DNA from 3 places in the Clostridium cellulovorans 743B genome. Region 3 is predicted to be linked to each of the others. Evidence: a T-box and tRNA genes for the amino acid it is inferred to sense, from the RefSeq annotation. Region 3 holds a T-box; the other regions hold tRNA genes.

Region 1 (5,314 bases), 1.3 Mb from region 3:
TGCAAATGCAAGTGAAGATAAAGTCACATTTACAAAACCTATAGATGGTAAGGTTATTATTCCTTATTTAGGGGTTGATGGAATGTATCCTACAAAGGAAGGTAGCAAAAGTACTTTAGGTGTCTACATAGAAGCAAAAGAAGAACAAAAAGTTGTATCTGCAGCAAAGGGTAAAGTTGAATATGTTGGTGAAGATGTAAAAGGAAATGGAACAATAGTAATAATTGACCACGAAAATGGATATAAAACAATATATGGAAACTTATCAAAAGCTTTAGTTGAAGCAAATAGTACGGTAGAAGAAAAACAGGAAATCGGCATAACTGGAAATAGTTCTAAGTATACACATACTTTTAAGGAATTGGAACAATGTCCTACAGCACTGTATTTACAAGTGCTTAAAAAGGATTCAGAAAGCAAGTATGTTGATGTTAACCCAAAAGATTATATAAAAGACCTTGAAGTAGCAGGTTAATAAATAATATTCGTTAAGCCATTTTCAAGGTGAAAGTGGCTTAACAAAAGACTAATAGGAGGGCTTAAAGGTGAAAGATTATATAGAAGATAGAGTATTAGATGTTGCTAAATACATTATTACTTCGAAAGCTACGATAAGAAAAACTGCTAAGGTATTTGGGGTAAGTAAAAGTACTATACATAAAGATATGACTGAGAGATTACCTCAAATTAATCCTCAAATAGCTGAAGAAGCAAAAATTATATTAGATTTAAATAAATCTGAACGACATATTAGAGGCGGAAAGGCAACTAAATTAAAATATAAAGCTATTGAAGGTTAAGCTTTTTCTTATTATAATTAGAAAGAAAGCTTTGTAAAAATTTGATGAAATATTAAGTATAAGTTTTCTTTAAAATATAATAGGTAGGAGTGGTTTTATGTTCTTTAAGGTCGGTACAGACCTAGGAATTGATTTAGGGACAGCAACAGTTTTGGTATATATGAAAGGAAAAGGAGTAATACTTAAAGAACCATCAGTAGTAGCTGTAAATAAAACGACTAGACAAGTTTTGGCAGTTGGTGAAGAGGCTAGACAAATGATTGGAAGAACACCAGGGAATATTGTAGCAATACGTCCATTAAGAGATGGTGTTATTTCAGACTACGACATTACGGAAGTTATGTTAAAGGCCTTCATGAAAAAAGCAATTGGTAAAAGAAGGATTTCTACACCTAGAGTAGTTATATGTATCCCTTGCGAAGCTACAGAGGTTGAAAAAAGAGCGGTTAAAGACGCAGCGACTAATGCGGGAGCTAAGAAAGTAAAGCTTATTGAAGAGCCACTTGCAGCAGCCATTGGCGCAGGGATAGATATAACTAATGCTAGTGGAACTATGGTTATAGATATTGGTGGTGGAACTACTGATATTGCAGTCATTTCTTTAGGTGGAATGGTTGTAAGAAAGTCTATAAAAGTAGCTGGTGATACTTTTGATGAAGCAATTATAAAGTATGTAAGAAAAAAGCATAAGCTAATGATTGGTGAGAGAACAGCAGAAAATCTAAAGATAAATGTAGGATCAGCTTATAAAAAAGATGTTGAAAATACTATGGAGATAAAAGGTAGAGACCTTATAACAGGGTTGCCAAAGAATATTGTAGTAACCTCTGAGGAGATGAGAGAAGCACTTTCAGAGTCAGTAATGGCTATTGCTGATTGCGCTCATGCTGTTTTAGAAAGAACACCACCAGAACTTGCATCTGATATTGCAGAACAAGGTATTTATATGACTGGTGGAGGCGCGTTACTTAACGGGCTTGATAAATTAGTTGAAAAGGTTACTAAAGTACCTGTATATGTTGCAGAAGATGCAATCTCTTGTGTTGCATTGGGAACTGGTGAGGTGCTAAAATATATTGAAAAATTAGATAGTACAGGCAGTGATATTGCTATAAAATAAAAAAGGCTATTACATAATGGAGTTTTTCATTATGTAATAGCTTGTTTTATTAATATATATGTTCCCAAAATGGTAGTTCATAACTTATAATAATTGCTTAATGTTAAATGAAGCTTTAGACATAGTTTTATTTTTGGAACTTATATGATTAAAAAAGCAAATAATTATAAAAATATGTTATAGAAGAGACGAGAAATATTTTGTTTCAAAATGTTAATATCTTATTACAGTTTTTTATATAAACTATAAGCATAAATAAGAGTATCTGTAATGACTTCAGCCATATCCATTATTAAGTCTAATCTAATATTTCTATTAGTGAATAATTCGTTATTATCGCAGCTATCAACTATACCTATTATGGATATATCACCAACATCGGGCAAAGTCTTGCCGACACCTTTCCCAGGATGTATAGGGAATGGTCGTATTTGAATTTCTCCTATGTTATCACTACTACCTAAACAAGCATCTATTCCTATAACTGAAGCTTTAGGATGAAGACATTTTATCCTTTTAACACTTTCTTCTAAGTTAAGGGCGTGTATAGGATTCTTTATGGTGCCATAAACTGGCAGGGGGAATAGCTTTTTCTTTAATAAAGTACCTACCAATGGACCAAGACAATCCCCTATACACCTATCAGTGCCAATACAGATGATAATAGTATCATTAGTTATTAGGTCTTTTAAAAAATCTCCGAGTTCACAATATGCACTTTGGTTTAAATAATTAGCTCTAGCTTTTTTCACCTATAACACCCCCATTAACATATATATGTTGGTAAGAATGTTAATATTAGAATTGTGCAAAAATAAAATCATTGTATTAGTGAAAAACGTAAAAAACTATAAAAAAAATAAAGGGAAAAGTATTATAAAAATATGTAAGTTAGTGTCTAAAAATAAGAAAAACATAGTAAATGGTAGATATATTAATGTAAAAAGGTTAAATGGGTGTTTTTCGGCTTGATAAAGTTTCTTAACCAATGTATACTATCTTATGTTGGCACGAGAGTGCAGACGAAATGGTGTAAGAGTATAAATGGGAGCATAGCTCAGCTGGGAGAGCATCTGCCTTACAAGCAGAGGGTCACAGGTTCGATCCCTGTTGTTCCCACCATTAATACGCTGGCATGGCTCAATTGGTAGAGCAGCTGACTTGTAATCAGCAGGTTACGGGTTCAAGTCCTGTTGCCAGCACCACACGGAGGATTTCCCGAGCGGCCAAAGGGGGCAGACTGTAAATCTGTTGTCTCTGACTTCGATGGTTCGAATCCATCATCCTCCACCAAAAAAGATGCTAATTTGTTAGTATCTTTTTTTATTGTATGAAAAAATTACCTGTATTTTAAAAAAATACATTAAATTGTTTGTTTTAATAAATATTGACAAATATCTATTCGATATGATAGAATCGTAATTGTTGAAAATAAAATAAAAGTACTTATCAAGAGAGGTGGAGGGAAAAGGCCCGATGAAACCCGGCAACCAGTGAAATCACTAAGGTGCCAATTCCTGCGATTTAATTTGCAAGATAAGGGGAAATGTAATTATTACCTCTTCTTACGAAGAGTTTTTTTTATATATTATATAGATTAAAAATTAGGAGGTTATACTATGAGAAGATTATTTACTTCTGAGTCTGTTACTGAAGGACATCCAGATAAAATGTGTGATCAGATATCCGATGCAGTGCTTGATGCTATATTAGAAAAAGACCCTAAGGCAAGAGTTGCTTGTGAAACTGCAACTACTACAGGAATGGTTATGGTTATGGGGGAAATTACAACTTCATGCTATGTTGATATTCCTAAGCTTGTAAGAGAAACTGTAAGAGAAATTGGATACACTAGAGCAAAATATGGTTTTGATTGTGAAACTTGTTCTGTTCTTACATCTATAGATGAACAATCAGCAGACATTGCTATGGGTGTTGATGAAGCGTTAGAAATTAGAGGAACTAGTGTTGATGAAATAGAATCTGTAGGAGCAGGAGATCAAGGAATGATGTTTGGTTTTGCTACTACTGAAACTCCAGAATATATGCCTATGCCAATTGCTATGGCTCACAGATTATCAAGAAGATTAACAGAAGTTAGAAAAGAAGGAATCTTGGATTACTTAAGACCAGATGGAAAAACTCAAGTTACTGTTGAGTATGAAGACAATAAACCAGTAAGAATTGATGCTATTGTTATTTCAACACAACACGGTCCTGAAGTTACTCAAGAGCAAATAAGAACAGATTTAATGAAACATGTTATAAAAGCTGTAGTTCCAGAAAATCTTTTAGATGATCAAACTAAGTATTACATTAACCCAACAGGAAAGTTTGTTATTGGTGGGCCACAAGGGGATACAGGCCTTACAGGAAGAAAGATAATAGTTGATACTTATGGTGGTTATGGAAGACACGGTGGTGGTGCTTTCTCTGGAAAGGATCCAACTAAGGTTGACAGATCAGCTGCTTATGCTGCAAGATGGGTTGCTAAGAATTTAGTAGCAGCAGGGGTGGCAGAAAAGTTAGAAATTGAAGTTGCTTATGCAATTGGAGTTGCACATCCAGTATCTATCGAAGTTGATACTTTTGGAACAGGAAAAATTTCAGATGATAAAATTGTTAAAATAATAGGTAAAGTATTTGATTTAAGACCAGGTGCTATCATAAAACAATTAGATTTAAGAAGACCAATTTATAAGCAAACAGCTGCTTATGGACATTTCGGAAGAACAGATTTAAATCTTCCATGGGAACAATTAAACAAAGTTGAAGAGATAAAAGCATTATTATAAAATAAATAAAAAATCAAAGCTAGCAAGGTGGAAATTTCCTCTTGCTAGCCTTATTTTTTATGTGGAAAATTGGAATTATCAGCATCTAATAAAGCTATGGTGTATTAAAAAAAGATTAGTTTAGATTGAGTATGTAAAAAGCATCAAGGGTAGAAGGTTAAAGATGGAATTCTTCAAAGATTTTAAAATTAAATTTGAGGAACTATAAATAATTGGTAGAGGCTCAAATATGAACTCTTTAAATAGATAAGTATAGTTGTGGTATAATTATAAATATGATCAGGTTATTAAACAGAGTGTATATGTTGCATCTTAGCATACTTATTTGAATAAATAAGTTTGTATGTAGTATTGGAAATTAACAAACTGCTAAATGAGAGGTGCTTGATGTTACATATGGGACAAAATGAGCTAAGGTGAGTGAAATGATAGAAATTCAAGGTACTGTTGAAGCTATTGTCTTTCAAAATGAAGATAATGGATATGTAGTTGCAACAATTAAATATGACGATAATAAAGCTACGATTGTAGGGGTTATACCTTATATAGTAGAAGGTCAAACCTTAAAGCTTAAAGGTCAATGGATTAATCATAAGAAA
Region 2 (5,314 bases), 2.4 Mb from region 3:
AAATAATTTATCCCCATCAGATTCTATTATTGGTAGACCAAGGGTCGAAAAAAAGTCCAAAGTATAGTGAAGATTATATTTATTTAAAATTGAGTTAGGAAAACCTTTGTTATTACTGTGATATCTTTCAGGTGTAATATGTTTATTGCTTATATTACATCTTCCATTTCCAGTAGTCAAAATTTTTTTCCCTATTCGATCAGTACCTTCTATTATTGCTACGTCCATACCCATATTTTTAGCTGTAATAGCAGCGCAAAGGCCAGAAGCCCCACCGCCAATAATTATGATATCGTGATACAAAAAACCACCCCTTATAGCTTTATAATGGTATTTTAACCTAAATAAAGATAAGGTCAACATAATTTTGATAAATATTTATATGAACCAAGGATATAATAATATATAACTAAGGAAAAATCCTATACGAGTATTCAAAATAATGCTGTTAAGTATTACGAGTAACTAATATAAAAAAGGTAATATCTTTACTTTATGAATATTAAAATATTCGTAGTTTTTATAGTTGGAGTTCCAAAATGAATTATTATAGGAGATTATAGAATTTTAATATATAGCAAAGTTCTAGGTTAAGTTAATATACTATATCTCAAAACAAGGGGATGAATACAGATGAATATACAAGAAGATTTAGACGTATTTTTTTATTATAAGAATTGGGCTGTTGTTGGAGATGTTTTAAATCCTAATAAGTATGCAAATAAGATATATGAAAGGTTTAAAGCTAGAGGGTATACTGTTTTTGGTGTTAATCCAAGAGATACTAAAGGGACTATATATAATAATTTATCAAGTATAGATGACAAAATAGAAGTAATAGATTTATGTATAAATTCGATTCAGGGATTAGAAATCATTAAGGAAGCTAAGTTATTAGGAATAAATAAAGTGTTAATACAACCAGGAGCGGCTAGTGGTGATATATTGGAATTTTGTAGGAACAATGGTATCATAGCAATAGAGGGGTGTGCACTTGTATATTTCTCAAATAGCGCAACTTTAAGGGTTTGATTCACTATTTTAAATTTATATGTAACGGCAATTTGAAACACTTATGATTTAGAAAGCGGGGGAGATTTTATGTTTACGATTTATGCAGTATCAGATTCCATTGGAGAAACAGCTGAGCAAGTAGCTAAGGCAACGGCATGTCAATTTAAGGAGGAAGTAGATGTAATAAGAGTTCCTTATCTTAAAAAGGTTGAAGATCTAAAAGATTTTTTTAACAAAATTCAGGATAAAGATAAATGTCTTATAATATCTACAATTGTACAAGTTGATGTAAGTGAATTTCTTATACAACGGTGTTCTGAAATGGGAATAAAAATAACAAATATTTTAGGACCGTCTATAAGTATGATTTCAAGGGCTTTAAATATGATGCCGGAATATACTCCAGGTGCAGTATGGCAAATGGATGAAGAATATAATAAAAGAATTGAGGCTATGGAATTTGCCATGAAATATGATGATTCTAGAGATGATTCTGGAATAAAGTTTGCAGATGTCGTTCTTGTAGGTTTATCTAGAACATCAAAGACGCCTTTATGTATGTACCTTGCTAATAAGGGGATAAAAGCTTTAAATGTACCACTTATGCCAGAAGTCCCTATACCACAAGAGTTATTTGAAATTGATAAAAAGAAGATAATAGGGTTAACCATAGATCCGCTCCATCTTATTGATATAAGAAAGCATAGGTTAGATAAGTTTGCAAATTTATCTGCAGATGTAAAATATGCTAATGCAGAAAGAATATTAGAGGAGTTTGATTTCTCAGATAAGGTTATGAGAAAGGTAGGGTGTAAAGTAATCGACGTTACTACTAGAGCAATTGAAGATACAGCTTTAATTATTATGGAAACCTTAGGTTATAAAAAATAAAAATAGTTGAAGAAAACTGCTAGAAAACTTCAGTTTTCTTCATTTTTTTCGAGTAAAAAACTAATATTAAAAAAAATAAAAAAATTTTTGAAAAACATGTTGACACTTAATGAATCCTCGTGTAATATATTAAATGTGCTCAGCGACGAGTACAAAATAAAAAATAAATTCTCCATGGGAGAAAAAAGAACTTATTACATCGCTAAGTCTGGATGTGTATTACGGCCCCTTGGTCAAGCGGTTAAGACACCACCCTTTCACGGTGGTAACAGGAGTTCGATTCTCCTAGGGGTCACCATTATGGGAGCATAGCTCAGCCGGGAGAGCATCTGCCTTACAAGCAGAGGGTCACAGGTTCGATCCCTGTTGTTCCCACCATATATGGCTCAGTAGCTCAGTTGGTTAGAGTGCCAGCCTGTCACGCTGGAAGTCGAGGGTTCGAGCCCCTTCTGAGTCGCCATTTTCATAATGATGAAAATGTGAAAAATTTAATAAAAGAATAAATGGTTACAATAAGGCCCCTTGGTCAAGCGGTCAAGACACCACCCTTTCACGGTGGTAACAGGAGTTCGATTCTCCTAGGGGTCACCATTATGGGAGCATAGCTCAGCCGGGAGAGCATCTGCCTTACAAGCAGAGGGTCACAGGTTCGATCCCTGTTGTTCCCACCATATATGGCTCAGTAGCTCAGTTGGTTAGAGTGCCAGCCTGTCACGCTGGAAGTCGAGGGTTCGAGCCCCTTCTGAGTCGCCATTTATTTTTGCTGGCATGGCTCAATTGGTAGAGCAGCTGACTTGTAATCAGCAGGTTACGGGTTCAAGTCCTGTTGCCAGCACCAAAACCTTGAATATGTTTCAAGGTTTTTTTATTGTGTAAAAACTTAATTTTCTCATAAATAATTTCAATAGTAATTTTTTAGTTAGTAATAGAGTGTTTGTTTCTTTAAGCAATAGTACAAATGTAGATTAATATAATTAGAACAAAAGACATCTCCAAATGAGATGTCTTTTAACCTATAATTGACCTATAAAATATATTTTATAATGGCTCTATAGTATATAGTTGGTTTTTCACGTATAAGTATTGCTATGGCTTTTTTTTCATCATTATGCTTCAAAGAAAATGTTCTGAATCTTATATCTTCAGTAACACCTATCTCTTCTTCTATATTGTCAATTTGATTTTTATCAGTTTGTACTATATATGTTAATCCATTATACTTAATCTCAATTGGTATACAAGGCAAATGAATTATTTCGTTGGGCGGATAATCTAATTGTATGCTATTAAGTTGCCGTGGACAATCAGTTAAGGTTAATAGTAATAAATAAAAGAAAAATAGAACAGTAATCTTCTTTTTCACTTGTAGACCTCTCATATATGACAAAGTTATATAGGTTCTGGCAATTAAAAGTTAATTTATTCTACCAAGGTTTTTTGCTATTCTTAAATCTTCTCCATAGAATTTAAATATATTAAAGTTCCCTAAAAGTCTAGATGAAATTCTTTCTGTATAATTTTTCAATATATCTTCAGGAGAAAGATTTGTTGATATAAGCATTTTATTTCTTTTTAATAATTTTTTATTTAATAAATTAAATAATTCGGAACGAGAGAAATCTGTTTTCTGCTCTGTTCCTAGGTCATCTATTATAAGTAAATCACATTCAATAAGTAGTTTTTCTAAATCTTTATTTCCCTCTATTACTATTTCTCTTAAGTTTTTAATAAGCTCATCAGCTGTCCTATATACAACTAGAAATCCGCAATCTAAAAGTTCTTTTGCTATACAATTTGACATGAAAGTTTTTCCTGTTCCGCTATCCCCATAAAATAAAAGATTTTCATTACTATTTTTAAAGTTCTTTACATAAGAAGAACAAGAAGTCCAAATTTTTTCAATGTTCTTTCTGGGAGATACGGGAACATTATCACTTTTATGATTTGAAAAAAGATTTATGTTAAAGTTATCGAAGTTATTTTCACGTAGTATATCTTTTAATTGAGAGTTTTTATAGTAAACGTGGACCATGTATTTTTTATAGCAAGAACAACGAATATTATTATTTATATATCCTGTATCTTTGCAGTTATTACAAGTATACTGGGGTTCTAAGTAGTTTATAGGGTAACCTTTAGAGGTAAGTAATTCAGCTTCTTTTATTCTTAAGTCTGTAATTTTTTCTCTTATATCTTTTAGTGACTTTTCAACATTACCTTCATTTTTTAATGCGGTCATTGCTAATGATATAGAAGCTTTAGAAATTTCTTTCTCTATTTCGAATACTTCAGGAATAACCCTTTTAATTTCTTCCTTTCGGGATCTAAGTGCTTTTGTCTCATTATCCCGAAGAGTAGAATATATTTTTGAAATTTCACTTTCATAACCCTTAAACATTATTTATCCCACCCTAGTAATTTTTTTTCAAGTTCGTCAAAGTCATAGGTTCGCTGACTATAATCGCCAAAGGAACCTTGAGATCTAGTGTTTGTAGCGCGCTTTGAGTTTTTTGAAAAACTCTTTTTATCTTTGGCATCTATGTCGGCTAATGTTTTAAGATTGTCATTATTCCAACTTGTAAGTATGCCATCAATATATTTAAAATCTGCTTTGTTTATTCTTTCAAAGCAAATATCACAAGCTCTATAAATGACATCTAGAGGCATTTCATAAGAGGTCAACCATTTTTCTAGAAGTGCTTCTTGGGGTTTCATTATATCAGCATCTTTGATTCCTAAATAAGTCAAAATTTTTCGTATTCCAAGCCACTTATCTTCTCTTTGCTTTATGAAACTTTGAACATCATCAATAGTCTTTATACCAGTTTCCATCCAAGATATTGCGATTTTCTCTATATATCTATAATCTACTTTACCCTTATTAACGCAATAATTTATGAGAAGAAGAATCATTTCAGGAGTAAAGTTAAAATCTTTTTGCCAACTTAGATAAATTTCCATCTCTTTTGGTGATAATGGCCTTGCAAGAAGTTTCTGTATTTCTTCGAGCATCCCTTTGCTTGAGTTATTATTAAGCTCATTTAGTAAGTTAATAGAGTTACTCATGCTTGCTTTTGTATTTTGATTTTCAAGATCTACAAATTCTATATTGTAGTTTCCGTTATTATCTACAGGAATTAAGTTTATTGCACCTACTTCATTCCAATAGTGCCATGCATTTATCACGTCTGATTCTAAAAGTTTTAGATTAGAGGCAAGCGTTGCAGAATTAATACCTAATTCACCGCCAAGACAATATTTAAGTCCAAGAATATAGACCTTTACAAATTCACCTCGAGCATTAGCCATGTATTTATCTATAAAAGTATTGCTTATTGGTGTAAAGTTTGAAGTAGTATTTTTAAAAATAAACGTACTCATATATCCATCTCCTTTCTAAAGAGTTTCA
Region 3 (5,314 bases):
AATATTATCATCAATTTTTCCACAAGTACCTCCGATAAAACCATAATCTAGTCCTTTTAATATTATATCTCCTGGTGGTACAAGAAGGACATCTAGGCCTTCTTTGGTAAGTTCGTTAAATATTTTTTTATCACTAGTTATTAAAGCTTCATCATTTACAACTGCCACAGAACATTTAGTGTAACCTTGCTTAATATTTATTAAGGTTTTTTTCTTAATTTCTTGTAAAAGTATAGGATCTGTATAAGTTATGTTATGAATGAAATGTTTTTTTAAATTTAACCCATTAAGATGGATATTATGAGGATAGTGCTCTTCTAAAGGATTTTTGCTATAAGAAACTGAGATTCCATAATTCATTAAGTCTTCAATAAAACTCTTTTCTATATCTTTATGTACTATAATGCGATTATTGTCGATAATATGTAGCTGGATGTCAACGTGTCCATCTATAGCATTATACAACTTTTCGTATCTTGGACATAAAATAATATTATCACTAAATAATTTTAAGTTTAAATACTCTTCCATAGAAATTCTATAATCTACAATAAAAATTTTAGTCAAAGGTAAGCCTCCGTAAAAAAAAGTGTATGTATGATTTAATAACTATAATATGATTTAACAACTATAAATTGTAATTAAAGATATTGATGAGGTTATCACTAATGTTTAAAGTAATAAATTTGATAGTTAAGTTGAAAAATAGGTTTGAATATTTATGCATAAAGATCCTTATGCTGAGATTTTTATTTATATCATAATTAGACTTAAAGTCTTTTATCAAATTTATTACTTTTCATCATTTAAGATTCTAATAAGTTTTTCTTTTAATAAATCAGTTTGGGCTTAAATGTTTCTTATTCCCTAATATTAATTCCTATACAATAAATATTGACAGTTTTCATATATAGTATAAAGCTTTAGTTCCATTATTGTCGATAATTATATAATTATTTCTCGTATATATGCTTAAATTTAAACGCATACTAGAACTGACTTAAAATAGTTTTAGCTTTACTATACCTTTCCATAAAGGAGGGATAAAGATTAATGATACTAAAGACTATTATATATGATGTTAAGAAATTTGATATATCTAAAGAAATCACAAATATCAAAAATTCATTAAAAGAAGATTCTATAGTAATTGGAATATCTGAGAGTAAAATAAGTAACAACCATATGATTAAGATTTTTTCAAATGATGAATGTGTCGATGATAGAGTTGTGCGAATAATTAATTCTTACTTATCAGAAATATTATATAAAAAAATTGTCAATATTTATTGTGAAAACGGACTTGAAGATTATATAAATGAAAGTTACTTTTTTCTTACCTTTGATGAAATTAATGAAGTCAAACATCGATCAGTTGAAGCGATGGATTGCAGAAGTAAAGTTGTTGATGAAGATTCTATTTTCTTTTTAAATATTAAAAATACTATACTGGGAAAAATATTTCAATGTGTAATCGAGACTCCTGAACTTAATATTGATGGATTTACAACTTTTAGGTGCAAAGAACTATCAAAAAAATTTACTCCTATAGTCGACAAGGTAATAGGGGCATTTTTGGTAGAAAAAGAATATAACGAGTTTATAAAGTTATTAAAATATTTTGTTGAAATCCAAGAAAGTAAAATTGATGTATTAAATATTATTATAAAGGACAATGGTGAGTACCTTCTTTTAGATAAAGAAGGAAATAGCTTAATGCAAGAAATATTTAAGGATATTTATAGCAATGATATTTCTGGAATAGTAAATATGGAGGATATAATCATAAGTAGTTTGATTACTAATGCTCCTGGTAAGATTATCCTCCATAATTCAAGTAATTGTAAAAATAAAGAATTCATAGATACTATAAAAAAAGTTTTTGATAATAGAGTGGAAGTTTGTATGGGTTGTGATTTTTGCATAGAAAAACTTCCATCAAAACCAGAAAATATACCTATTGAATTATTATGAATTGAGTTGACAGAATATAACCAGAAAGAATATAATATATATAAAATTAATAAATTGACTGTGATAAGGAAAAGTAAGTATATTACTGTATTAAAGAGAAAGAAATCCATTGGCTGAAAGGTTTCTGAGTATAAGTGATACTGAAAACCACCTTGGAGTTGAGTACGAATTATACTAAGTACGTCCGCATAAGAGCGTTATCTTATAAATGAGTGAGTAATAGGAGACTATTGCTAATTTGGGTGGAATCGCGATGTCCTCGTCCCATGTTTGGGGCGAGTTTTTTATTTTTTGATTTTAGATTTTGATAGGAGAGGATGTAAATGTTAAAGGTTTCTTTGAAAGATGGAAGTATCGTTGAAGTAGAAGAAGGAAAAAAAATAATTGAAGTTGCAAAGCAATTAAGTTCAAGCTTAGCTAAAGCTGCTTTAGCTGGAAGAATTGATGGAGAAGTTAAAGATCTTATGACTGAGATCAATAAAGATTGTTCCCTTGAGATATTAACTTTTGATGATGAGGAAGGAAGAAGCACATTAAGACATACAGCTTCACATATTCTTGCACAAGCTGTGAAAAGATTATATCCAAATGTAAAACTTGCTATAGGGCCTTCTATAGAGAATGGTTTTTATTATGATTTTGATGCGGATTTTCCTATAACTCCAGAACTTCTTGAAAAAATAGAAAAAGAAATGAATAAAATCATAAAAGAAAACCTAAAGTTAGAAAAATTTGAGCTTCCAAGAGAAGAAGCTATAAAGTATATGGAAGAAAAGCAAGAACTATACAAGGTGAAACTTATTGAAGATCTTCCACTTGATGCAGTAATTTCTTTCTATACTCAAGGAGAATTTACTGATCTATGTGCTGGTCCTCACGTAATAGGAACAGGTATGGTTAAAGCTGTTAAGCTTACATCAGTTGCAGGAGCTTATTGGAGAGGTGATGTTAACAATAAGAGTCTTCAAAGAATATATGGTACAGCTTTTACTAAGAAACAAGATTTAGATGATTATTTAAATATGCTTGAAGAAGCTAAAAAAAGAGATCATAGAAAACTTGGAAAAGAACTAGAATTATTTACTTTACTTGAGGAAGGTCCAGGATTTCCATTCTTCCTTCCAAAGGGAATGATAGTAAGGAATTCTTTAGAGGATTACTGGAGAGTAATTCATAAGAAAGCTGGATATCAAGAAATTAAAACTCCAATTATCTTAAGTGAAGAGTTATGGCATCAATCTGGACATTGGGATCATTATAAAGAAAATATGTATTTTACATCAATAGATGAAAAGCCTTTTGCTGTAAAACCTATGAACTGCCCAGGATCAATTTTAGCATACAAAAATGCATTACATTCATATAGAGAACTTCCTTTAAGATTAGCAGAACTAGGACTTGTTCATAGACATGAATTATCAGGTGCTCTTCATGGTTTAATGAGAGTAAGATGCTTTACTCAAGATGATGCTCATATATTTATGACTAAGGATCAAATAACTGATGAATTATTGGATCTTATAAAATTAATTGATGATTTCTATAAGAATTTTGGTTTTGAATATTTTGTTGAACTTTCTACAAGACCAGAAAACTCAATGGGAAGTGATGAAGATTGGGAATTAGCTACAAATGGTTTAAGAACAGCTTTAGATAAGGCAGGACTTTCATATAAAATAAATGAAGGTGATGGAGCGTTCTATGGACCTAAAATAGACTTCCACTTAAGAGATAGTATCGGAAGAACATGGCAATGTGGAACAATACAATTAGACTTCCAATTACCAGAAAGATTTGATATAGATTATATCGGACCTGATGGAGAAAAACATAGACCTGTAATGGTACATAGAGTTGTTTTTGGAAGTATCGAAAGATTTATTGGTATACTAATAGAACATTTTGCTGGAGCTTTCCCAGCTTGGCTTGCACCAGTTCAGGTTAAGGTAATGAATATAACTGATTCAAGTAAAGGTTACGTAGAAGAAATTGCAAGGGTTCTAGAAGAAAAAGGAATCAGGGTTGAAAGTGATTTAAGAAATGAAAAGATAGGATATAAGATAAGAGAAGCTCAACTTCAAAAGATTCCATATATGATCGTTATTGGTGAAAAAGAAATGAACGAGAAAACTATAGCTGTAAGAAGTAGAAAAGATGGAGATATAGGAACTATGTCCATTGAAGAATTCAGCAATAAATTATTAGAAGAGATAAAATCAAAAGCAATCTAGAAAAAAGTATTTGACAAACTATATTTATAGTACTATAATAATACTTGTGTTAAGAAGAAACATGCCGTTTCTCACCTTACAAGGAGGCTTAGTAAGGTATAAAAATCAAAATGCACAAATTTTATGCGAAATTTTTGATGATTTAGAACGGCAGTGATGTCGTTCTTTTTTAATGCATAAAAGGTTTTAATCACGGAGGTGGCTATTATAAAAAATAATAAGTATATTGCAAATGAGCAAATCAAAGCCAAAGAGTTAAGAGTTATGACTGATGATGGTGAACAACTTGGAATAATAAGCTTTAATGAAGCTTTAGAAAAAGCTGAAGAAAAGGAATTAGACTTAGTGTTGATTGCTCCTACAGCAAATCCACCGGTTGCTAAGATTATGAATTTGAATAAATTCATATATGAGCAATCAAAAAAAGAAAAATTAGCTAAAAAGAATCAGAAAGTCATAGAGATCAAAGAGATTAGACTTAGTGCTACTATAGAAGATCATGACATTGAAATTAAGGCCAATAGAGCATCAAAGTTTCTTGCTGATGGAGACAAAGTAAAAGTTACAGTGAGATTCAGAGGAAGAGAAGCGGATTATGCTTTCAAAGGCAATGATGTATTAGATATCTTTGTTTCTAAAATAGATTCTGAAGTATATATAGTAGAAAAGAAAGCAAAATTGGAAGGAAGGAACATGACAATGGTTCTTGCTCCTAAGAAAGCTTAATCGAGAGGAGGATTTTTATTATGCCAAAAATGAAAACTCATAGAGGTGCAGCTAAAAGATTTAAGAAAACAGGTACAGGAAAACTTAAGAGAGCTAAAGCTTTCAAGAGCCATATATTAACTAAAAAGAGCTCAAAAAGAAAGAGAAACTTAAGAAAAGCTGGATATGTTTCAGTAGCTCAAGAAAAAGCAATGAAAAAATTATTACCATACCTATAATATATGGTTGTTGAAGGAGGTACAATAAATGGCTAGAGTTAAGAGAGCAATGAATTCTCGTAAAAAACATAAAAAAGTATTAAAACTTGCTAAAGGATACTATGGTGCTAAGAGCAAGTTATTTAGAACTGCTAATGAAACAGTTATCAGAGCATTAAGAAATGC

The links. The T-box of region 3 lies ahead of thrS (threonine--tRNA ligase). A T-box ahead of a tRNA ligase gene usually reads a tRNA of that ligase, here a tRNA-Thr.
Region 1: it encodes a tRNA-Thr, which carries the amino acid that the T-box ahead of thrS (threonine--tRNA ligase) is inferred to sense. The anticodon was not compared.
Region 2: it encodes a tRNA-Thr, which carries the amino acid that the T-box ahead of thrS (threonine--tRNA ligase) is inferred to sense. The anticodon was not compared.

The regions. Positions count from the first base shown of each region.
Region 1 is NC_014393.1:3,735,208-3,740,521, reverse strand. Features, by position in the region: gene CLOCEL_RS15255 (peptidoglycan DD-metalloendopeptidase family protein) at 1-475, shown strand, start outside; gene spoIIID (sporulation transcriptional regulator SpoIIID) at 546-800, shown strand; gene mreB (rod shape-determining protein) at 898-1,920, shown strand; gene yyaC (spore protease YyaC) at 2,145-2,672, opposite strand; tRNA gene CLOCEL_RS15235 (tRNA-Val) at 2,967-3,042, shown strand; tRNA gene CLOCEL_RS15230 (tRNA-Thr) at 3,050-3,125, shown strand; tRNA gene CLOCEL_RS15225 (tRNA-Tyr) at 3,129-3,213, shown strand; SAM riboswitch class I at 3,364-3,463, shown strand; gene metK (methionine adenosyltransferase) at 3,540-4,715, shown strand; gene recD2 (SF1B family DNA helicase RecD2) at 5,141-5,314, shown strand, end outside.
Region 2 is NC_014393.1:5,223,246-5,228,559, reverse strand. Features, by position in the region: gene CLOCEL_RS21750 (BaiN/RdsA family NAD(P)/FAD-dependent oxidoreductase) at 1-303, opposite strand, end outside; gene CLOCEL_RS21745 (CoA-binding protein) at 634-1,032, shown strand; gene CLOCEL_RS21740 (pyruvate, water dikinase regulatory protein) at 1,102-1,905, shown strand; tRNA gene CLOCEL_RS21735 (tRNA-Glu) at 2,129-2,203, shown strand; tRNA gene CLOCEL_RS21730 (tRNA-Val) at 2,208-2,283, shown strand; tRNA gene CLOCEL_RS21725 (tRNA-Asp) at 2,289-2,365, shown strand; tRNA gene CLOCEL_RS21720 (tRNA-Glu) at 2,422-2,496, shown strand; tRNA gene CLOCEL_RS21715 (tRNA-Val) at 2,501-2,576, shown strand; tRNA gene CLOCEL_RS21710 (tRNA-Asp) at 2,582-2,658, shown strand; tRNA gene CLOCEL_RS21705 (tRNA-Thr) at 2,668-2,743, shown strand; gene CLOCEL_RS21700 (hypothetical protein) at 2,930-3,268, opposite strand; gene CLOCEL_RS21695 (ATP-binding protein) at 3,320-4,303, opposite strand; gene CLOCEL_RS21690 (DnaD domain protein) at 4,303-5,286, opposite strand.
Region 3 is NC_014393.1:2,393,547-2,398,860, forward strand. Features, by position in the region: gene CLOCEL_RS10055 (DUF6873 family GME fold protein) at 1-567, opposite strand, end outside; gene ytxC (putative sporulation protein YtxC) at 1,054-1,974, shown strand; T-box leader at 2,026-2,244, shown strand; gene thrS (threonine--tRNA ligase) at 2,298-4,205, shown strand; gene infC (translation initiation factor IF-3) at 4,404-4,931, shown strand; gene rpmI (50S ribosomal protein L35) at 4,952-5,149, shown strand; gene rplT (50S ribosomal protein L20) at 5,178-5,314, shown strand, end outside.